2 regions of the Janibacter terrae genome follow, and region 1 is predicted to be linked to the other one. Evidence: riboswitches for the same ligand, from Rfam matches in the RefSeq annotation. Region 1 holds a riboswitch; the other holds the start of a gene.
The links. Region 1 has a riboswitch for thiamine pyrophosphate ahead of thiC (phosphomethylpyrimidine synthase ThiC). Riboswitches for the same ligand answer to the same signal wherever they lie in the genome.
Positions count from the first base shown of each region.

Region 2: it holds a riboswitch for thiamine pyrophosphate, as region 1 does, so the genes downstream of both, V3C34_RS00885 (ECF transporter S component) here and thiC (phosphomethylpyrimidine synthase ThiC) in region 1, are expected to answer to the same signal.

Region 1 is NZ_CP144167.1:1,214,005-1,225,520, reverse strand. It holds gene V3C34_RS06220 (CynX/NimT family MFS transporter) at 1-1,033, shown strand, start outside; gene V3C34_RS06215 (thiamine phosphate synthase) at 1,035-1,682, opposite strand; gene thiM (hydroxyethylthiazole kinase) at 1,673-2,476, opposite strand; gene V3C34_RS06205 (MFS transporter) at 2,473-3,825, opposite strand; gene thiC (phosphomethylpyrimidine synthase ThiC) at 3,822-5,573, opposite strand; TPP riboswitch at 5,568-5,677, opposite strand; gene thiD (bifunctional hydroxymethylpyrimidine kinase/phosphomethylpyrimidine kinase) at 5,708-6,550, shown strand; gene V3C34_RS06190 (tellurite resistance/C4-dicarboxylate transporter family protein) at 6,572-7,597, opposite strand; gene V3C34_RS06185 (DinB family protein) at 7,599-8,126, opposite strand; gene V3C34_RS06180 (helix-turn-helix transcriptional regulator) at 8,188-8,985, shown strand; gene V3C34_RS06175 (hypothetical protein) at 9,105-9,533, shown strand; gene V3C34_RS06170 (protein-L-isoaspartate O-methyltransferase) at 9,561-10,154, opposite strand; gene V3C34_RS06165 (SRPBCC family protein) at 10,166-10,609, opposite strand; gene V3C34_RS06160 (NADP-dependent oxidoreductase) at 10,633-11,516, opposite strand, start outside.
Region 2 is NZ_CP144167.1:166,541-178,056, reverse strand. It holds gene V3C34_RS00915 (sucrase ferredoxin) at 1-92, shown strand, start outside; gene V3C34_RS00910 (glyceraldehyde-3-phosphate dehydrogenase) at 125-1,585, shown strand; gene V3C34_RS00905 (metallophosphoesterase family protein) at 1,737-3,251, opposite strand; gene V3C34_RS00900 (FAD-binding dehydrogenase) at 3,324-4,988, shown strand; gene V3C34_RS00895 (NAD(P)H-quinone oxidoreductase) at 5,086-6,063, opposite strand; gene V3C34_RS00890 (DUF4235 domain-containing protein) at 6,063-6,350, opposite strand; TPP riboswitch at 6,477-6,579, shown strand; gene V3C34_RS00885 (ECF transporter S component) at 6,660-7,304, shown strand; gene V3C34_RS00880 (ATP-binding cassette domain-containing protein) at 7,308-9,533, shown strand; gene V3C34_RS00875 (hypothetical protein) at 9,535-10,131, opposite strand; gene V3C34_RS00870 (PKD domain-containing protein) at 10,128-11,051, opposite strand; gene V3C34_RS00865 (LysM peptidoglycan-binding domain-containing protein) at 11,062-11,516, opposite strand, start outside.

The sequences.
Region 1 (11,516 bases):
CGGGTTCGCCTTCGCGGTCGCCGGGGGCGCGGCCGTCGGGCTCGCCCGTCGCGTCGGTGTCTCGGCCGGCATCACCCTCGGGGTCCTCGCGGTCGTCGTCACGCTCGTCACCCGCGTGCTCACCGACTCCGCCGCGGTCTTCCTCGTCCTCACCGCGATCGGCCTCGCGGGCATGGGCCTGGGCAATGTCCTCGTGCCCGCGTGGATCAAGAGGCACTCGAGGGACGGCGGGGTGCGGCTGATGACGGTCTACGGCATGGGCCTGACCGTCGGCGGCACGCTCGGTCCGCTGCTCGCGGCCCCGGTCGCGGCCGTCGCGCCCGGCGAGTGGCGCGGCGCCCTCGGCATGTGGGGGCTCGTCGCGCTCACCGCGCTGGTGCCGTGGGTCGTCATCAGCCTCAGGGACCGGGTGCACCGCCGCTCGGCCGGCGAGAACCCCACGTCGCGGATCCGCCACTCCCCGACCGCGATCGCGTTGACGGTCCTCTTCGGCGTGCAGTCCACCAACGCGTACGTGCAGTTCGGCTGGCTGCCGCAGATCTACCGCGACGCAGGGCTCTCGGCCGGGTCCGCGGGCGCGTACACCTCGATCGTCGCGGGGCTCGGCATCGTCGGCGGCCTGATGATGCCGACGGTCATCGCGCGCAGCCGGGACCTGTCGGCCTGGATGGTCGGCTTCGGTGTGCTCGCGGTGGCCGGGTACCTCGGTCTGCTCGTCGCACCGGCCGCCGCGCCGTGGCTGTGGGCGACGCTGCTCGGCCTGTCCGGCTTCGCCTTCCCCACGGCCATCTCGCTCATCACGGCGCGCACCCGTGACCCGCACGTCACGGCCCAGCTGTCCGGCTTCGTCCAGCCCATCGGGTACCTCGTGGCGGGGGTGGGGCCCTTCGTCGTCGGTGTCCTCCACGAGGCGACCGGAGGGTGGACGGCGGCGCTCCTGCTCCTCATGGCCACGGGCGTCGGCATCACCCTCTCCGGTCTGCGTGTCGCGCGTCCGGTCTTCGTCGACGACGAGGTGGCGGAGGGGACCTGACTCAGCCCCACGCGGCGAGCACCGCTGCTGCGGCGGCGCCCGGGTCGGCGGCACCCATGACCTCGCGCACGACGGCGACCCCGGCGACACCGGTCGCCGACAGCGCCGGGACGTCGGCGAGCGTGACGTCGCCGATCGCGATGACCGGCAGGCGCGTCGCCGCCACGCGCAGGGGGTAGCCCGCCAGCCCCACCGGTGGGCGACCGACGTCCTTGGTCGGCGTGGGGCGGAAGGGCCCGCTGCCGAGGTAGTCGGGTCGCGCGGCGCCCCTGCGGGACTCCGCCTCGCGGACGTGCTCGAGGGTGCCCGCCGTGAGCCCGACGAGCGCATCGCTCCCGAGGAGTGCCCGGGCCGCGGCGACGGGCAGGTCGGCCTGCCCGAGGTGGACCCCGTGCACGGGGGCACCGTGGCGGCGGGCGGCGTGGGCGACGTCGGCGCGGTCGTCGACGAGGACGCGGGTGGCCGGCGCCACCGCGGCGACCGCCCCGGCCACGTCGATGACGAGGTCGAGCAGCTCACCGGCGAGCAGGTGCTTGGCCCGCACCTGGATGACACCGGCTCCTGCAGCGGCCGCCGCCGCTGCGGCGGCCACCGTGGCCGGCCCGTCGCCCGAGGTCACGAGGTACGCGCGCCAGTCGATCAGCCCCATGCCAGCCGCACCTCCCCCGCGACCTCGTCCGCGCCCACCTCGTCGAGCGCGTCGAGGAGGCCGACGCGAAAGCTCCCGGGCCGCAGGTGTGCCACCCGCTCCGACGCCACGGTGAGCAGGGCGGTGGCGGCCACCGCTGCGACGAAGGGGGTCGCCACCGCCAGGTGCGCCGCCGTCAGCGCCCCCAGGAGGCAACCCGTCCCGGTGACCCGGGTGAGCAGCGGTGTCCCCGATGAGATCCGGGCGGAGCGCCGGCCATCGGTCACGAGGTCGACCTCACCGGAGACGGCGACGACGCAGGCGTGGTCGAGGGCGAGCGCCCGGGCCGCGCGGGCGGCCGCTTCGGGGCAGGCGGTGCTGTCGGCGCCGCGACCCCCCGTCGTCCCGCCGGCGAGCACGAGGACCTCGGAGGCGTTGCCGCGGACCACGGACGGTCGCAGGGCGAGCAGCTCGCGGGCGAGGGGCGTGCGCACGGGCGCGACGCCGATCGCCGTCGGGTCCAGGACCCACGGCACGCCGCGCTCGGCCGCGGTCCGCGCCGTCGGGAGGAATCCGACCATGCCGTCCGTGCTCAGCGACCCGAGGTTGACCAGGAGGGCATCCGCGACGGTGACGAGGGTCGGAGCCTCCGCGGCGCTCTCGGTGAGCATGGGCCGCGCGCCGGCCGCGAGGAGCCCGTCGGCGACGAGTGCCCGGGTCACGGATCCGGTCGCGCCGTGCACGAGGGGCGCTCGCTCGCGCAGCGCCCCGACCGCGGCGGCGACCCGGGGCCGCAGGTCGTCCACGTCGCTCATCTGCCGACCCCCACCGCGGCCCGCGCGTCGACGCGCTCACCCGCGACCCGGGCGAGGTCGCGGTCGAGGTCCGCGGGCGCGAGCCGTGGGCCGAGCGCACCGCACCCGGCGACGAGCAGGCCCGCGACGACGAGGACGGCGGCCACCGAGCCGTCGTGGCCGAGGACCCGCTCGAGCTGCGGCATCCACCACGGCCACAGCGCCGGTCCCACGATCGAGAGCGAGTACGCCGTGCCGTAGCCGGTCGAGCGCACGTGGGCGGGGAGCCGTTCGCACAGGTACGCGCCCACCGGTCCGTAACCGCAGACCGTGATGACCTGCAGGAGCGCGATGCCGACGACGAAGGGGAGGACGCCCGCGGTCATCGTGGCGACCCACAGGGCCGGCGCGAGCAGGGCGGCCGTCAGTCCCCAGCCGACGAGGAACCGGCGGCGGCCGACGAGCGTCGAGAGGTGGCCGGTCGTCGACATGACGAGGGCCTGGGTGACTGCGGCGACGCCCATGACGACGGCGACGGCACCGCCGTCGAGACCGGCGTCCGCGTCGAGTCGACCGGTGGCCAGGATGACGACCATGTTGGTCATGAGCCACAGCCCGCTCATCAGCCCGAACATCTGCCAGAAGGCGCCTGCGTACGCACCGCCGAGGACGGCGCGCAGCCCGAGGGAGGTGCGGGCCCTCCCTTCGCCCGCGAGCTCGCGCTCCCGCACGACGCCCGGCGCGTCGGCGACGCGCGCCGAGTAGTAGGCGAGGAGCGCCAGGCTAGCCAGCCCCCCGGCGACGAAGGAGAGGCGCCAGCCCCACCCGGCGTACGCGGCCGGACCGAGGAGCGCGATCAGTCCGGCGGTCGCGAAGGCGATCGTCGACTGCGCCCACGGGGCCATCGACATGATCAGGCCGGAGACGAGGCCACGGCGGCGCGGGGGCGACCACTCCATGGCGAGCGGGATGGCCGAGGTGTACTCCCCCGCGATGAAGACGCCCCCGACGAAGCGCAGCAGCACGACGAGCGCGATCGCGGCGGTCCCGATGCTCTCGTGCGAGGGGACCGCCGCGATGGCGAGGGTGCACGCGGCGGTGCCCGCGATGGCGACCTGGGTCGTGCGGGTGCGGCCCACCCGGTCGGCGACGCGACCGAAGACCATCGACCCGATCGGACGACCGAGCAGGGTGGCGACGACGACGACTGCCCCGGTGGTGACGCCGGCGTCCGGGCCGGCGAGGGTCGTCAGCGCGGGGGCGAGGGCGAGCACCGGGAGGAAGATGTGGACCTGGTCGACGTAGTTGCCGACGACGCCGGCACGCACGGCGGCCCGCCCGGCCGGCGGCAGGCCCGGGACGAGGCTCATCGGCCGGGCTCGCCGGCGACGTAGACGCTGGCGCCGAGCTCGACGAACTGGCGGGACTTCGCCGCCATGCCCGCCTCGACGACGGCACGCTGCTCCGCGGCCGAGCCGTAGGCGTCCCGGATGTCCTGGCTGATCCGCATCGAGCAGAACTTCGGGCCGCACATCGAGCAGAAGTGCGCGGTCTTCGCCGGTTCGGCCGGCAGGGTCTCGTCGTGGAAGGCCATCGCCGTCTCCGGGTCGAGGGAGAGCGCGAACTGGTCGTGCCAGCGGAACTCGAAGCGGGCCTTGCTCAGCGCGTCGTCGCGCACCCGGGCGCCCGGGTGGCCCTTGGCCAGGTCGGCCGCGTGTGCCGCGATCTTGTAGGTGATGACGCCGACCTTGACGTCATCTCGGTTGGGCAGGCCGAGGTGCTCCTTGGGCGTGACATAGCAGAGCATCGCCGTCCCGTGGCGGGCGATCTCGGCGGCACCGATCGCGGAGGTGATGTGGTCGTAGCCGGGTGCGATGTCGGTGACGAGCGGGCCGAGCGTGTAGAAGGGCGCACCGTGGCACCAGTCCTGCTCGAGGTCGATGTTGTCCTTGACCAGGTGCATCGGCACGTGGCCGGGGCCCTCGACCATGACCTGCACGTCGTGTTCCCACGCCCGCTGCGTCAGCTCGCCGAGGGTGCGCAGCTCGGCGAGCTGGGCCTCGTCGTTGGCGTCGGCGATCGATCCGGGACGGAGACCGTCGCCGAGGGAGAAGGCGACGTCGTAGCGCGCGAAGATCTCGCACAGCTCGTCGAAGTGGGTCCACAGGAAGGACTCCTCGTGGTGGGCCAGGCACCAACCGGCCATGATCGAGCCGCCGCGCGAGACGATCCCGGTGACGCGGTCGGCCGTCATGGGGACGAACGGCAGCCGCACGCCCGCGTGGATGGTCATGTAGTCAACACCCTGCTCGCACTGCTCGATGACCGTGTCGCGGAAGATCTCCCAGGTGAGCGCCTCCGCCTGCCCATCGACCTTCTCCAGCGCCTGGTAGATCGGCACGGTCCCGATCGGCACCGGGCTGTTGCGGATCAACCACTCACGGGTGGTGTGGATGTCGTCGCCGGTCGACAGGTCCATCACCGTGTCGGCGCCCCAGCGGGTGGCCCAGGTCAGCTTCTCGACCTCCTCGGCGATCGAGGAGGTGACCGCGGAGTTGCCGATGTTGGCGTTGATCTTCGTCAGGAAGGCCCGCCCGATGATCATCGGCTCGGACTCGGGGTGGTTGACGTTGTTGGGGATGATCGCCCGACCGGCAGCGACCTCGTCACGGACGAGCTCGGGTGAGCAGCCTTCTCGCAGAGCGACAAAGCGCATCTCCGCGGTGATCTCACCGCGCCTCGCGTAGTGCATCTGCGTGACCGTGCGGCCGCCCTCGGAGCGAAGGGGGGTCCGCTCGCGTCCGCGCCAGGCCAGCGAGGCCTCGCCGCGGCGCATGGCCGAGCGTCCGTCGTCGGCCAGATCGCGCGGGCGACCCTCATAGACCTCGACGTCACCGCGGGCCCGGATCCACTCGGTGCGCAGGTCGGGCAGACCGACCTGCGGGTCCGAGCCCGGCCCACGGGTCCGGTAGACGTGCACGTCCTCGTGGGGGGTGCCGTCCGGAGCCGGCGCCAAGGAGATCGCGGTGACCGGCACGCGGATGCTCTCGTCGTGCGGGTCGACGACCTCGACCCGACGGTGCTGGGGGTGGACTTCGGACTCAAGGGGTGTGCGCATGCAGCGCCTCCTCTTCCTTCGCCGGCATGATCCGGACAGGTTCAGACGGTCCGGACGGCGGTAGTCCGATCTCAGCTCGTGCCCGAGCTCCCGTGGGGGTGCCACCACACTAACCACATCGCTACTGTGCTCGCATGAGCGCCCCCCTCCCTCGGCCGCCGATCGCGTTGTCCATCGCCGGATCCGACCCGTCGGGAGGCGCCGGCATCCAAGCGGACCTGAAGACCTTCAGCGCACTGGGCGCCTACGGCACCTGCGTGATCACCGCCCTGACCGCCCAGTCGACTCGTGGGGTCACGCTCGTCCACGACGTACCGGTCGACGTCGTCCGGGCCCAGGTCGAGACCCTCGTGGAGGACGTGCGCATCGACGTGGTCAAGGTCGGGATGCTGGCCTCGCGGGCGCTCGTCGAGACCGTGCACGAGCTCCTCTCCCACGGTGCCCTGGGCGACGTGCCCGTCGTGCTCGACCCGGTCATGGTGTCCACCTCCGGGTCGCGTCTGCTCGCCGAGGGCGCCGTCGCCGCGGTGCGCGAGCTGCTCCCCCGGGCCGACGTCATCACGCCCAACGTCCCGGAGGCCGCGGTCCTGCTCGACGAGCCGGTCGCTGGGTCACCGGACGAGCTCGCGGACCAGGCCCGGCGCCTGCGCGAGCTCGGCGCACGCAGGGTGCTGGCCAAGGGAGGGCACCTCGCCGGCGACGCGTCCGTCGACATCTGGCTCGACGCCTCGGACCCGTTGCCGCTCAAGGCTCCTCGCATCACGACGGGGGCGACGCACGGTACCGGCTGCACGCTGAGCTCGGCGATCGCCGCCCTTCGTCCCCGACACGACGAGTGGCTGCCCGCGGTCATCGAGGCCAAGGCGTGGCTCACCGAGGCACTGCGTCACGGTGAGGCCCTCGACATCGGCCGGGGGCCGGGGCCGGTGCACCACTTCCACGAGCACGAGCGGTGGCGGGCGCCGGTCGGCGGGTGAGCCGCGTCCCCGGGGCCGGCCCTACCGCTCGCGGCGCCCGGCCCGCACCCAGCTGACCGCCATGGCCCCTGCCGCGAGCAGCCACGCCGTGACGGCGACCCACAGCCACGCCGCCCCGATGGCCTCGACGAGCGGCAGGGCGTCGGCCCGCCCGAGGTACATCCCGGCGACCGCGTACATGCCGAGCGGGAAGACGATGCTCCACCACGTGGACTCGTACCGCAGGGGGATGCGGTGCACGAGGTGGCGCCAGACGCCGACCGCGAAGAGCACGGGGATCAGCCACGTCGCCCAGGCCCAGCACAGGACGACGAGACCGGCGATGAGCCCCGAGGTCGCGTCCACCATCGGCGTCGAGTCCATCTCGACGATCTTGGCGCCCGCGACGACGGTGATCGCGACCGCACCCATCGAGACCCAGTACGGGGGGTTGAGGTCCTGCGGGCTGAGCGGGTAGAGCACGAGCCGCAGCGCGACGAAGACGGCACAGGCGGCGTAGAGGACGACCCCGACAGACCACGCGAGGACCGCGAGGACGGCGAGCGCCTGCCTCCCGGAGGTGACGACGGGCTCGAGCCCCGCGGCGGCCGCGGCGACCGACTGGCTGCCGACGACCCAGATGAACCAGGTGCCGTTGGCCTCCGTGAGCACGGGTCGCTCCGCCCGGGAGAGGACGGCGGCCCACGGCACCCCGTAGCCGAGGAGGACCCAGGCGGTCGTGGCAGCGACGAGGAGGACGGCGCTCACGCCGGGCGCGATCTCGATGAGCCGGACGGCGAGCACGCCCGTCCCGGCCACGACCGTGAAGTAGCCGAAGGCGAGCCGCGGGTCGTGCAGGTCGGCGAGCGCCCGCTCGCGGTGGCCCACGAGTCGGACGACGAGCGCGAGCACCAGGGCGACCCACGCGGTCGCGGCGACGACGAGCAGGACGGTCGAAGGGAGGGCCCGCCCCTGCTGGTCCATCCCGACCGAGACGATGCCGGTCGCCATGACGAAGGCGAAGGCTCCGGGTGGCAGACCCGCGACGGCCGAGCGCACGTGGTCCATGTCAGGCGTCGACGTCGTGCAGGTGGTGCTCGACGTCGTGCAGGAGGTAGCGGGCGAGCTGGGTGACGGTGAAGGGCCGGCCGTCTCCGCGCAGACCCGTCCGCTCCCAGTCGTCGCCGCGCACCCGGGCCAGGACGGCAACGGTGCGCTGCGTCTCGTCGGCGATCTCGCGCTCGACCTGCGCCGGGTCTGCGGCCCAGAACCGACGACGGACCGCCTCGGCCTCCCCGTCGTAGTCGGCGAAGGCAGCGCCCTGCGTCGCGAGCATCGCCTCGACCCGCTCACGCAGGACCCGGACGAGGTCACGGGAGTGGCCGGCGTACTCGACGGTCGACCAGACGCCGGGGGCCGGTCGCTCGCCGGCGTCCGGGCGCTGCAGCGCCGTCGCGAAGCGGCGGGCTGCGGTCTGCAGACGCTCGCCGGTCAGCACGGGGTCGTGGGGGGCGTACCCGCACTCCCGGCACCCGTCGTCCACGACGAAGGTCCAGTCGCGGGCGTCGGGCGTGGCGGGAGGAGGCGTGGCGTCCATGACCGCCATGGTGCCACTCGGGCTCTTTACTGAATGCTTAACGTCCACCACACTGGTGGGCGTGGCGAACGATCCCACCACCGAAACCCTCGCGACGGTGGTCGAGCTCGTGACCCGGGTGGGGAGTGCCTCGCAGGAGCCGGACCAACGACTCGAGGTCATCGTCGACCTGTTGTCCGAGCGTCTGCACTCCGACGTGGGCCTCATGGTCCACGGCGCGCCCGACGGTTTTGCCGTGCGGGCGGTGGGTCGTGCCGCCACGCCGGACGCGCGACGTCGGATGGGCGAGGAGATGCGCATCACCGGCGCCCCCGACCCGCTGCTCGACCCCTTCCGCCGCGGCTCCATCGAGCCGACCACCGCGGCTCGCGCCCACGGCGGCCAAGAGGCCTGGCAGGCGAGTGCCAAGTGCATCGGCAGCATCGAGATCTGGGGCATCAACCAGGTCGCAGCCCTGCCGGTGAGGGGTGGCGTGGAGTTCGTGGCCTTCCTCATCGGGCGGTACGGGGAGGACTACGACGACGACGACCTGGACCTGCTGCGGTCGGTCCAACCGGTCGTCGCCGGTCTGGCACAGCTCCTCGAGCCCGAGCACCTGATCGTCCCGAGTCTGCGGGTCGCCCGTCTCACGGCGCGCGAGGAGGAGGTGTTGCGGCTGCTTGCCGGCGGGCACAAGGCCAGCTCCATCGCGCGCCGGATCGGGTGCTCCCAGCGGACGGTGCACCGGCACCTGTCCAACGTGTACGGCAAGCTCGACGTGGGCGACCGGCTGACGGCGGTGACCCGGGCCCAGCAGCTCGGCCTGCTCGCGGAGGGGCCGGCCTTCGAGCTCGAGCCCTCCGACCACGGGAAGCGCTGACCGGTCGCCCACCCCCGCGCCATGGGTAGATGTACCCATGGCGAGGCCCTGCGGCGCAGCGGTGTGCTTGGACCCGTGACCACCGGACGGGCCGGTGGCCCGGGGAGAGGAACCATCCGATGTCACGCACGATCCTGCGCAGGGCCCTGGCCGTCACGGCCGGCACGGCCGCACTCACCTTCGGCGTCGCCAGCACGGCCAGCGCCCACCACTGCTACAAGGTCGACTGGAACGAGAAGGCCTACGCCCAGCAGTCCACGAACGGCTCGCCGTGGATGCCGCTGACCAACCTCGGGGCGATGATCATCGCCGAGGACATCGGCCTGCCGGAGTGCTCCGGCTACGCCCACATCGCCGTCCATCACTGGATGACCGAGACCGGCACCACCACCGAGCCGCTCATCCACACCAAGGCGACCGTCGGGGGCGGCGCCGCCCACCAGGGCAAGACCGTCAAGCCCTTCGCCTACCTCGGGGACGCCGACTTCGCGATCCTCGAGGAGGGCCTCGGGATGGCGATCGAGCAGTGTATGGCCGACCAGGCCTGATCGGGTGGGGTGGTCGGGCGGTCGGGATCAGTCCTCGACGAGGGGGACGAACCGGTAGCGACCGTGACGGGTCACGGTCGTGCCGCCCGACCCCCGCACCACGCGCAGCATCTCGCCGGCGACGGGGATGACCATCACTCCTCCCGGGCGCAGCTGCTCGACCAGCGCGTCGGGCAGCGCGGCGGGCTCGGCCGAGACGAGTACACGGTCGAAGGGGGCCCGGTCCGGGGCCCCGAGGACGCCGGCCTCGGCCCGCTCGACGTGCACCCAGGGTCGGGGGTCGAGGGCGAGCGCATCCCGCGCTGCTGCCACCAGCTGCGGGATGCGCTCGACCCCCAGGACGCTGCCGGAGGGGCCGACGAGCTCGCCGAGGATCGCCGCCGTCCAGCCCGAGCCGCTGCCCACGTCCAGGACGCTCAGGCCCGGGCGCACGTCGAGCAGGCGCAGCATGGCCAGGACCGTACGAGGCTGGGAGTTGGTCTGCTCGTACCCGATGGCCAGGGGGGCGTCGAGGTGGGCCGACGCTCGACGTGCCGGGGGGAGGAACCGCTCACGTGGGCAGGCGCGCATCGCGGCCTCGACCCGGTCCGGACGCTGCATCCTGTGACTCCTGACGCGGATCCGGGAGACCGTCAGGCGAAGAGCGCGGCGAGCCGGTCGAGCGAGGCCTGCAACCTATCGCTCGTGGTGCGGCGGGCGCGGGCGAGGCGCCGCTCGTCGGTCAGCTCGCTCCAGTCGTAGGTGTGGGTGACCTCGGTGCGGCCGTCGTCGGTCGGGGTGAGCTCCCAGCGCCACAGGTGGCCGGGGGGCACGCTGCCGGGTTCGGCGGGTCGCCAGGCGATCCGCCGCCCCTCCTCGAACTCGACGACGTGGTTGTCGCGTCGCATGCCGTCCTTGGTGAGGACCATGACGAAGACGTCACCGACGGCCCGGACGCGCTGCCCCGACGGCGCCTCGGCGAGGTTGTCGTTGCCGTCCCACGCGGGCTGGCGGGCGGGGTCGGCGATCTGCTCGAAGACCGCCTCCGGGGGCGCGTCGACGACGGCGGTGGCACTGACGACCCTGGTCTCGTCCATGGCACCCACCCTAGGGTGCGACGTCAGTCGGTGACCGCGATGACGATCTTGCCGTTGGCGGAGCCGCTGCGGCTCAGGGCGAAGGCGTCGGCCACCTGCTCGAGGGCGAAGGAGCGGTCGATCTCGACCGCGAGCCGCCCGGCGGCGACCTCCTGCAGCAGCTGTGCCAGACGCTCGCCGTCGGGCCGCACCCACACCCACCGGCCGCCGTGCTCCTCGACGGTGGGGTCGGCGACCGAGGCGAGGCGCCCCCCTTCGCGCAGCACGTCGAGGGAGACCTTGAGGACGCCGCCCACGAGGTCGGCCACGGCGTCGACCCCGTCCGGCGCCGCCTGCGCGAGGCGCTCGCGCAGCCCCTCCCCGTAGGCCACCGGCGTCACCCCGATCGCCGTCAGGCGGTCGTGGTTGGCGGGCGACGCGGTGCCCAGCACGGTCGCGCCGGCGGCCACGGCCAGCTGCGAGGCCAGGTACCCGACGCCTCCGGACGCGGCGTGGACCAGGAGGGTGTCCCCCTTCGTCACGGCGAGCGTCTCGAGGACGCGCAGCGCGGTGAGCCCGGTGAGCGGCAGGGCGGCGGCGACGTCGTCGCCCACCTCGTCCGGGACGGCCGCGACGTCGTCGGCCATGACCGTCACGTACTCGGCGAAGGTCCCGGCGGAGACGATCTGCTTGCGCGCGTAGGAAGCCACCCGGTCGCCCTCGGCGAGCTCCGGGGTGTCCGGGCCCACCGCGTCGACGACGCCGGCCACGTCCCACCCGGGGATGACGGGGAAGCTTGCGTCCATGAGGGCGTCGAGCCCGCCGGACATGACCTTCCAGTCCACCGGGTTGACCGCGGCGCGGGTCACGCGGATGCGGACCTCACCGGGCCCGACCTTGGGGACGGGCAGGTCGGCCATCCGCAGCT
Region 2 (11,516 bases), 1.0 Mb from region 1:
CGATGTCCGAGGCCCACGTCCTCACCTGCGCCGGGGTGCCCAAGCAGCAGGCCCTGTACGACGTGCGTCCGACCGACGGATCCGGCGTCTGACCCATCCACGCGAGCGACTATTCTCGGCGCCCATGACGACGACGCCGCAGACCACCGACGCAGCAGACGAGCATCTCGCCGACTGGGCAGACCGACAGGCCAAGGCCGAGGCCATGATCCCCGCCGTGGGTCGCCTCTACCGGGAGCACGGGGTGGTCACCTCGATCCACGGCCGGCCGCTCATCGGGCAGTCCTCGACCGAGATCCTCAAGGCGCACCGCTTCGCCCGCCGCGTCGACGTCGAGCTGACCCTCGACGACACGCTGCCGATGATCGAGGCGCTCGCGGCGCTCGACCTCGGTCCGGCCTCCGTCGACATCGCCCGCCTGCACCGCCGTCGCCTCGAGACCGGTGAGGGCCTCGCGCTCGAGGACTTCCTGCGCGCCGAGCTCGGTGACGTCGTCGGCGGCGGCTCCGGTGGCGGCAGCCGCCAGAGCACCGACGTCGTGCTCTACGGCTTCGGCCGCATCGGCCGCCTCCTCGCCCGCATCCTCATCGAGCACGCGGGCAACGGCCAGGGCCTGCGCCTGCGCGCCGTCGTTGTGCGCCGCGGTGCCGACAACGACCTGTCCAAGCGCGCCAGCCTCCTGCGCCGCGACTCGGTCCACGGGTCCTTCCCCGGCACGATCACGGTCGACGAGGACAACAACACGATCCTCGCCAACGGCACGCTCATCCAGGTTATCTACTCCGACAGCCCCTCGAGCGTCGACTACACGCAGTACGGCATCAACGACGCGATCGTCGTCGACAACACCGGCCGGTGGCGCGACGAGGAGGGCCTGTCCCAGCACCTGCAGTGCCCCGGCGTCTCGCGCGTCCTGCTCACCGCCCCGGGCAAGGGCGGCCTGCCCAACATCGTCAGCGGCATCAACGACGCGATGATCGGTGACAGCAAGGTCGTCACCGCTGCCTCGTGCACGACCAACGCGATCGTCCCGACGCTCAAGGTCATCAACGACGAGTACGGCGTGGTCGGCGGCCACATCGAGACCGTCCACTCCTTCACCAACGACCAGAACCTCATCGACAACTTCCACAAGGGTGAGCGTCGCGGCCGCTCCGCGGCCCTGAACATGGTCCTCACCGAAACCGGTGCCGCCAAGGCGGTCGCCAAGGCGCTGCCCGAGCTCGAGGGCAAGCTCACCGGCAACTCGGTGCGCGTCCCCACGCCCAACGTGTCGATGGCGATCCTCAACCTCACCCTCGAGAAGCCGGTCGAGCGCGAGACCCTCAACGACTTCCTGCGCCAGGCCTCGCTCTACGGCGACCTGCACAAGCAGCTCGACTACATCGACAGCCCCGAGGTGGTCTCCACCGACTTCGTCGGCAACCGCCACGCGGGCATCGTCGACGGCCGCGCGACCATCACCGCTGGCGACCGCGTCGTCCTCTACGTCTGGTACGACAACGAGTTCGGCTACTCGTGCCAGGTCGTGCGCGTCCTCGAGGAGATCGCGGCGGTCCACCCGCCGGTCTTCCCCGCGGTCTGAGCGGCGGCGGGGAGGCCGCGCCGCCTCAAGATTATCGGGTCACCCGAGAAACCTCGGGTTCGCAAGAGTTTCAAACTCTTGCTGAGCGGGGGTTTAACGGGTGACCCGATAATCATGGGGCCAGTGGGACTCGCGCCCCCGCCACCCCACCTCAGGGGCGAAGGGGGCGGACGCTCAGCTCGTCGCCGCCGCAGGTGCGTCCCTCGGCCGGGTCCTCGACGATCCGCGAGGCGTTGAGCACCGACAGCGAGTCGAAGCTCGGCCGGCCCTCGATGACCGAGCGGTACTGGTAGCGCACGAGGCGCTGGGCGCGGCAGGAGGAGTCGAAGGTCAGCACGTCGAAGGAGCTCGGCTGGCCGACGAGCTCGGCGTCGGGCCCACCGACGAAGTGCGACAGCGTCCCGCCGCCCGTGAAGGTGCCCACCTGCAGCCGGTTGCCGTCGAGCAGCGGGACGTGGCCGTGCCCGTGGACGCGCAGCCGGCCGGGGGCGTCGTCGAGAGCTGGTGCCTCGTGGGACACGGTGATGTCGGGTGGCTCCTGCTCGCCGAGCGCCTCGAGCCACCGATCACGCGCCGCGCCCTGGGCGTCGGTGGTGCCGTCGTCGGCGTCGCCGTAGTACCTCGGGTCGTTGAACCCGGCGATCCGCAGGCCGCCGATGTCGACCTCGCGGTAGCCGCCGTCGCCCGGCTCGAGCAGCTGCACCCCCTGCGTGCCCGCGAGTTCGTCGAGGAGCGCGGTGTCGCTCGGGCTGCTGCGGTCGTGGTTGCCGGCGACGAAGACGTACGGCACGCCGAGCGAGGTGATCGAGCGGTAGAGGTTGCTCAGGCGCGCCTCCTCGACGTGCCCGAGGTTGATGAGGTCGCCCGAGTCGATGACGACGTCGACGTCCTGCTCCTGCACGATCGTGCGCATCAGCGCGTACTGGTTGGCGGAGTGGATGTCGGAGACGAGCAGCACGCGCAGGGCCTCGCCGCCGGGGACCTCCTCGGGCGCGTACTCGTCCTGCATCGCGGCGGAGAGGGCGAGCAGGTTGCGCAGGTAGGGGGTCGCCTGGTCGGCGCGCTGCTCGACGTCGTCGAGGAGGCCGCGGTTGGCGATGGCCAGCTGGAGCAGCCCGGTCGAGTCGAGCGCGAGGAGCCGGTCGGCCTGGTAGGTGCGCTGCGCGGAGACCCCGGAGAGCGCGCAGGTGAGGGCGGCGACGGTGAGCGAGCCGACCGCCGTCCGGGGCGAAGGGAGTCCCCGTCGCCGCAGGCCGACGCCGAGGAGGACGACGCCGAGCCCGAGCGCGGCACCGGCGGCGAAGCGCAGGCCGACGCCCGTCGCGGCCTCGCGGATGACCCGGGTGCGTTCGTCGGGGCCGACGTCGAGGGCGCTGGCGTCGAGGTCGCCGGAGCGGACGAGCTCGGTGATCTCCGGCTTGACGCGCGGCGCGACGTCGACGCCCGGGGCCAGCCCGGAGAAGCGGGCCGACACGCTCCCGACGACCGTGTCCGTCCCGATCCGCGAGCGGTCGCCCCACCCTGGGGCGAGCCGCACGTCGGCGGCGTAGTACCCGGTCTCGACCGTGACGGGCCACAGCGCGGCGGTGACGAGCCCACCGGTGAGCGTCGCGGCGGCCACGAGCGCGGCCATGCCGGCGCGTCGCATCAGCTCGGTCCATCGCACCGCCCCACTGTAGGCAGACGGCCGCTGGCACCCACATTGCTACTTGTCGGTAACCGCGTCTAGGCTCACGGCATGAACGCAGATGCCATCGTCGTCGGCCACGGACTGGCCGGGCTCGTCGCGGCCGCGGAGCTCGCGGATGCCGGCCGACGGGTCCTCCTCGTCGACCAGGAGAGCGAGGCCAACCTCGGGGGACAGGCGCACTGGTCCTTCGGTGGGCTGTTCTTCGTCGACAGCCCCGAGCAGCGTCGCCTGGGCATCAAGGACTCCGCGGACCTCGCGCACTCGGACTGGATGAACACCGCCGGATTCGACCGGGACGAGGACCACTGGCCGCGCCGGTGGGCGCAGGCCTACCTCGACTTCGCCGGCGGGGAGAAGCGCGCCTGGCTCCACGAGCAGGGGATGCGCTGGTTCCCGATCGTCGGCTGGGCCGAGCGCGGCGACGGCTCCGCGCACGGCCACGGCAACTCGGTCCCTCGGTTCCACATCACGTGGGGGACGGGACCGGGGGTGGTCGCCCCCTTCGTCCGTCGTGTCGAGGAGGCGCGCGAAGGGGGCCTGGTCACCTACGCGCACCGCCATCGCGTCGACGAGCTGGTCGTCGAAGGGGGTGCCGTCGTCGGCGTCCGAGGCGTCCGGCTCGCGGCCGACCCGGCCGAGCGCGGTGTCGCGACCAACCGCGACCCCGTGGGCGGATTCGAGCTGCGGGCGCCGGTCGTGCTCGTCGCCTCCGGCGGCATCGGCGGCAACCACGACCTCGTCCGGGAGAACTGGCCCGAGCGCCTCGGGACCCCGCCCCGGCGCATGGTCACGGGTGTGCCCGCGCACGTCGACGGCCGGATGATCGCCATCACCGAGGCCGCCGGAGGGCGCCTCATCAACCGCGACCGCATGTGGCACTACGTCGAGGGGATCCGCAACTGGGACCCGATCTGGGCCGGTCACGGCATCCGGATCCTGCCCGGGCCGAGCTCCATGTGGCTCGACGCCGAGGGCAACCGCCTGCCGGCGCCGCTGCTCCCGGGGTACGACACCCTCGGCACCCTCGAGCACCTGCGCCGGACCGGCCACGACCACTCGTGGTTCGTCACCAACCGGTCGGTCGCGGGCAAGGAGTTCGCGCTGTCCGGGTCGGAGCAGAACCAGGACCTCACCGGCAAGGACATCGGCGGCGTCATCCGCAAGCGCTCGCTCGCCGACGTCACGCCGTCGATGCAGGCCTTCCTCGACCACGGCGCCGACTTCGTCCAGGCCGACACGGTCGAGGAGCTCGTCGCGCAGATGAACGGGCTGGTCGAGGACGGTGAGCCGCAGCTCGACGTCGCGCACGTCAAGCGCCTGCTCGACGAGCGCGACGCGCAGCTGGACAACGCCTACTCCAAGGACGCCCAGGTCGCCGCGATGCGCGTGGCCCGCAGCTACATCGGGGACAAGATCTCCAAGCGGGCCTACCCGCCGCACAAGCTCCAGGACCCCAAGAAGGGGCCGCTCGTCGGCGTCAAGCTGCACATCCTCTCCCGCAAGACCCTCGGGGGCTTCGAGACCGACCTGTCCGCGCGGGTCCTCGGGCACGACGGGGAGCCGGTCCGCGGGCTGTACGCGGCGGGCGAGGCGGCCGGCTTTGGCGGCGGCGGCCTCCACGGCTACCGCGCGCTCGAGGGCACCTTCCTCGGCGGGTGCATCTTCTCCGGCCGCACCGCGGGGCGGGCGATGGGCGCCGAGCTCGGGGACTGACCCCCTTCGTCCGGCCGCGGGAGCCCGCATTGCCCTAGGGGAATGCGGGCTCGCGGCTGCATTCCCCTAGGGCAATGCGAAGGGGGGAGGGGTCGCGTCAGGCGGTGAGCAGGATCTTGCCGATGTGGCCGCTCGCCTCGAGCTCGCGGTGGGCGTCGGCCGCCCGGTCGAGCGGGTGCGTGCCCTGGACGATCGGGCGGACCGCGCCGTCCTCGATGAGCGGCCAGACGTGCTCGCGGACCGCGGCGACGATCGCCGCCTTCTCCTCAGCGGGCCGGGCGCGCAAGGAGGTCGCGATGACCGCGGCCCGCTTGCTGAGGAGCTTGCCGAGGTCGAGCTCGCCCTTGCGGCCACCCATGAGGCCGATGACGACCAGACGCCCCGACGTGGCCAGGACGTCGACGTTGCGGGGCAGGTACTTCGCCCCCATGAGGTCGAGGACCACGTCGGCGCCGTGGCCGTCGGTCGCGGCCCGGACCTCCTCGACGAAGTCCTGCTCCTTGTAGTCGACGAGGATCTCGGCGCCCAGGTCGCGGCAGACGTCGAGCTTGTCCTGCGAGCCGGCCGTCACCGCCACGCGCGCCCCGGCCGCCGTGGCGAGCTGGATGGCCATCGTGCCGATGCCGGAGGACCCACCGTGCACGAGGAAGACCTCACCGGGCTGCAGGTTGGCCGTCATGAAGACGTTGGACCAGACCGTGCACGCCACCTCGGGCAACCCCGCGGCGTCGGTGAGGGAGACCCCCTTCGGCACGGGGAGGAGCTGTGCCGCGGGGACCTTGACCTGCTCCGCGTAACCGCCGCCGTCGACGAGGGCGCAGACCTCGTCGCCGACGGACCAGCCCTCGACCTGCGGGCCGACCTCGCGGACCGTGCCCGAGACCTCGAGGCCCGGCAGGGGGGAGGCGCCCTTCGGCGGCGGGTAGTGCCCGAGGCGCTGCATGACGTCCGCGCGGTTGACCCCCGCGGCGACCATGTCGACGACGACCTCGCCGGGACCCGCCACGGGCGGGTGGACCTCGGTGACCTGCAGGACGTCGGCGTCACCGGGCTCGTTGATTGAGATGCCGCGCATCAGGAGACCTTGTCGAGCTCGCCCTCGAGGTTGCGCATCGCGTCGGGCAGGTGGCCCGCCGACTTCTTGTAGAAGTGGGCCGCCTGGCGCGTGGCCATCGTGCGCGCCAGACCCATCGCGAGGCCCGCGAGTGCGGCGAAGGCGATCGCCTCACCGATCGGGTTCTCCGGGTTGTTGGGGTCGATCGACTCGTCCCTGCCGGCGCGCGACCAGATGACCTGCACGATCTTGTTCGCGACCATGCCGGCCAGGATCGCCGAGCCCGTGCCGAGGATCTTCCAGACCATGTTGCCCACGTCGGTGTTCCCTTCAACGTCGATCGGTGGCCGACGGATTCGCCCACCCGGTACGGGTCCCACACTGCCACAGGACGTCCTCCCGGTCCGCCGGGCCACCGGGCTCGGTATGCTGGTCGGGCACGACAGGGGAGCGCAGCAGCGCTGAGAGTGCGGGCAACCGCAGACCCTCGTACCTGATCCGGCTAGCACCGGCGTAGGGAGTCGAGTCTCAAGGGACGTCGTCGCCGGCACGACCCTGCGGTCGCGTCGACGACCACGGTCCTCCCTGTGGGTTACGACACAGGAGATGCACCCATCATGACCACCACCACGTCCTCGACGGAGCGCGCCACCGCGACCGTCCTCGCTACCCGCCCGCTCATGCGGTGGCGCACCGTCGACCTGCTGACCATCGCCTTCCTCGGCGTGGCCTTCGGCGTCGCCTACTGGGGCTACGGCCTGCTCTACAACGGCCCGATCTCCGCGCTCGGGCTCGCCTTCCAGCCCCTCTTCGGGCTCTTCGTCGGCTTCTGGTTCATCGCCGGGATCGTCGGTGGCCTCGTCGTCCGCCGTCCCGGCGCCGCCCTGGCCTGCGAGCTCATCGCCGCGATCGTCTCGGCCCTCTTCGGCAACCAGTGGGGCGTGACGACCATCGTCTCCGGGCTCGCGCAGGGACTCGGGGCCGAGATCGCCTTCGCGATCTTCGCCTACAAGGCCTTCGGCCCCGCCGTCGCGGTCCTCGCCGGTGCGCTGTCAGCGCCCCTGGAGTGGGTCTACGAGATCGCGTACTACTTCACCGACTGGACCTGGACCTGGAAGCTCGCCTACCTCCCGCTCATGGTCGTCTCGGGTCTCGTCGTCGCCGGCATCGGCGGGTGGCTGCTCACCCGGGCTCTCGCGCGGGCCGGCGCGCTCAACCCCTTCCCGCCCGGGCAGGAGCTCCTCGAGCGGCGGGCCGTCTGATCGGTGACCGCTGACCATGCGTCCGGCGGGGGGCGGGTCGAGGTCGAGGGCCTCACCTGGCGCCCCGTCGGACGAAGAGAGCCGGTCCTGCGGGACCTGTACCTCACGCTCGACCCGGGCGAGCGTGTCCTGCTCGTCGGGCCGAGCGGGTCGGGCAAGTCCACGTTGCTGCGTGCCCTCGCCGGCCTGCTGCTCACCGTCGACTCCGGTGACCTCACGGGGTCCGTCCGGGTCGACGGCCGGGCCCCCGGGGAACGGCCCGGCACCGTCGGGCTCGTCCTGCAGGAGCCGGGCTCGGGCACCGTGGCCGCGACCGTCGAGCGCGACGTGGCCTTCGGCCTGGAGAACGTCGCGGTCGACCCGAGCGACATGCCCGCCCGCGTGGCGGCCGCGCTCGCCGCGGTCGGCCTCGACCACCTCGACCCCGGCACCCCGACCGGCGCGCTCTCGGGCGGGCAGACGCAGCGACTCGCGCTGGCCGGCGCCCTCGCCCTGCACCCCGCGCTGATGCTCCTCGACGAGCCCACCGCCATGCTCGACGACGCGAGTGCCGCCCGGGTGCGCGAGGCCGTGGTCCGCGGCGCCGCCGGCGTCACGACCGTCGTCGTCGAGCACCGGCTCGGGCCGTGGCTGCCGCACGTCGACCGCCTGCTCGTCCTCGGCCGCGACGGCCGGGTGCACCACGACGGACCACCACGGACCGTCCTGGCCGACCACGGGGAGGCCCTCGCCGCAGACGGCATCTGGGTGCCCGGCGTGCCCGCACCCGAGCCGCTCGCCGTCGACCTCGGTCCGCTCGCCGTCCCGGCCACCGACCCGGTCATCACGGTCGACCCCCTCGTCGTCGAGCGTCGGCGAAGCCGCCTCGACGGCAGCAGCGAGGTGAGCACCGCCCTCGTCACGGACACCCCGCTCGACCTGCGGGCCCACCGGGCCACGGCGCTCACCGGGCCGAGCGGTGGGGGCAAGAGCACGTGGCTGGCGGCGATCGCGGGGCTCCTGCCCCCTTCGTCCGGGGGTGTGATGACGGGCGATGGCCGGGACGTGGCCGGGTTGCCGGCGACGGAGGTCGCGCCGCTCATCGGATGGGTGCCGCAGTGGAGCTCGAGCGCGCTCCTCGCGCGGACGGTCCTGGACGAGGTGACCCTGACCGGCGCCACCCTCGGCGCCCCGGACGAAGGGGGCGCCCGTCACCTGCTCGAGGTGCTCGGCCTCGCCCACCTCGAGTCCGCCGACCCGCAGACCCTCTCCGGCGGCGAGCAGCGCCGCCTGGCCGTCGCCGCCGCCCTCGCCCACGGCCCGGCCGCCGTGCTCGCCGACGAGCCGACGGTCGGCCAGGACCGGGGCACCTGGTCGGCCGTGACCGGGCTCCTCCTCGCGCACCGCGCCCGCGGCGGCGCGGTCGTCGCCGCCACGCACGACGCCGACCTCGTCGCGCTCGTCGATGAGACCAGGCCCGTCGTGCCACCGCCCGCGGCGCCGCCCCGGACCACCCCGCGTGCGGTCCTGTCGCGCTGCGGTCCGCTCTCCCTCTTCGCCGCCGCGGCCCTGCCGATGGTCGCGGCGGTCCTCTCGCCGGGCTGGCAGGTCTCGCTCGCGATCCTCGGGCTGCTCGCTCTCGGTGCACTCGTCGGTCTGGCCAACCAGCGCGGGTCGGGCGGCGGGTGGACCGACGCCGCGCGGTGGCGCGCACTCGGTATCCGGCTCGTCCCGGCGCTCCTCGGTGCTCTCGGCGTCGGGTGGTCGACCTGGCTCCTCGGGGCGCGCGAGGTCGACACGGCGCTGTCCGCGGCGACTCGGTTGCTCGTCATCGTCGTCCCCTCGGCGATCACCCTCGCCTTCGTCGACCCCGACGACCTCGCCGACCACCTCGCCCAGCGGCTGCGGCTGCCGCCGCGGCCGGTCGTCGCCCTCGGCGCGGCGCTCCAGCGCGTGCAGTCCTTCGGCGAGGTGTGGGCCGAGATCGGGTGGGCGCGCCGGCTGCGCGGCCAGGGCATCACGTGGCGACGGCCGGGGTCGGTGCTCGCGCACCTGTGGGCCTCGACCTTCGGCATGCTGCTGCGCTCGCTCGGGTCGGCCGCGACCCTCGCCGTGGCGATGGACGCCCGGGGCTTCGCGACGGCGGGCCGGCGCACCTGGGTCTCACGGGCGCCGTGGACCCGGGCCGACACCCTCGTCGTCGTGGCCGCGCTCGTCCCGGTCGTGGTCGCGCTCGCCGCGCGGGCCTGACTCAGCAGGAGCCCTTGAGCTCCTCGAACCAGGCGATCTGCCACCCCGACGGGCTGGGCCACTGCCGGTTGATGACGTGGAAGCGCACCGGGTGCGGGCCCGGCCCCTGCGAACCCTCGACCTTGGCGCCGCTCGCGTCGACCGCGTACGTCGCGCTCTCGTCGATGCACCCGCGCACCTCGACGAAGGGGGCGACCGCAACCCCGCCCTTCGCGGGAGGGTCCAGGTCGATGTCGGTCGCCTCGGGGTCGGCGGTGAGCTTCGCCTGGCCGGACATCCGGTGGTGCTCGACGTCGAGCTCGCCCGCCTCGGCGACGACCGAGGTGGCCGCGCGCCCCTCGGCGAAGCCGATCGAGGAGGTGTCGCGGTAGCTCCCGGGGTCGCTGAGCACCGTGTTGCGGCCGCTCACGTACTGGTACACGGCCCCGCGGGCGCGCTCCTTCGCCACCTCCTCACCGGTCGGCGGCGTCGTCGTGCTCGAGCTCACGAGCTGTCGATCGATGGTCTCGTCCGGGTACTCCTCGCCGCACCCGGAGAGCAGGAGCCCGGCGACCGCGACGAGGACGAAGGGGGTGGCGCCCGCGTGGCGTCGGGTCACTTGGTGACCACCTGGTTCTCGCCGATGCGGACCCAGAGGGACTGCGGGAAGGAGAGCGTCGTGCTGTCGGGACCGGCCGCGTCGCGGAAGTCGATCTTCCAGTGCGTCGTGACCCGCACGAGGTAGTTGCCGGGCTTCTTGTACTTGTGCCCGCAGGTCGGCGTGCGGTCGCGCATGTACGGCATGAAGGCCGGGCTCTTCCCGCAGGACTTCGTCGTGCCGTCCCCCATCTCCCACACGACGTGGGTCACGCGTGCGTTGATGTAGTAGCCCGTCGACTCATCGGTCGCCTCGATCGGGCCCCACTGGGAGTCGAAGGGGGCGCGGGGCCACATCCACACCCACAGGCCGACGGGAGCCATGCGCCAGCCGTCGAAGCGGGAGTGCATCGGCACGGGGTTGGGGGCCAGACCGGGGTACATCGCGCGGAACTTGGTCCGCACGCCCCGCTCGAGGTCCTCCTGCAGGTTGCCCGGGCTGTCGGTGCGCGGCTCGCGCACGGACCAGAAGGAGTCCTTGGGGACGACCTGGCCCTCGTCGTCCAGGCCGAAGCAGGTGTAGAGCTTGCCCCTGCGCTGCCACAGGGGGTCCGACGGGTCGGGCTGGGGGTCTGCGGCGAGGACGTAGCACTGCCGCTCGTTGCTCCAGGAGCCACCGACGGCGTTCTCGCAGGGGACGGCCTCGTGCTCCGGCGCTCCGCGGTTGCACGGCGGGATGACCTTGCCGCCGCCGCCCTTGCCCCCGTCGCCGTTGCTCTTCTCACCGCCGAAGATGATCCGGCAGCTGGCGTTGAGCCCGAAGTTCTGGCAGATGCCCGCGTCGCTCGGGGGCGCGGTGGCCAGCGAGGTGACGAGCAGCAGGAGGGTGACGCCGAGGACGCCGAGGAGCCGCTCGCGGCGCAAGAGGGTCGGGGCGGACATGTGGGCCTCCTCAGACCGCGTGGTGGGTGGTCGTCCGCGTCTGCTCCGCGGTGAGCTCGGGCAGGGTGGCGAGCAGCTGGAGCGAGGCCGCCTCGAGCTCGCGGTCGGCGAGGCGCGCGCAGTCGGCGAGGCCGACCGCCGCGGCCTCCACGGCGGGCAGGTCCCCGAGCTCGTGTGCGGCGAGCAGCTGCATCCGCCACAGGGCCTCGACCCCGGGCTCGACCGTGAGGCCGACGACGGTCGCGTCGAGGGCGGTCGCCCAGCGGCCCTCCATGAGGAGCCGTCGGGCGAGCTCGGTGGCCGTGGTCGTGATGGCGAAGACCATCTGGGCCCGCAGCGCCTCGGCCCACACGTAGTGGCGCGGGTGCACCCCGGCGAAGGGGCGGCCACGCACCAGGCCGAGCGCCTGCTCGAGGTGGTCGGTCCCGGCGACGGAGGGGTCGCCGGGGACGAGCCCGCGGAAGA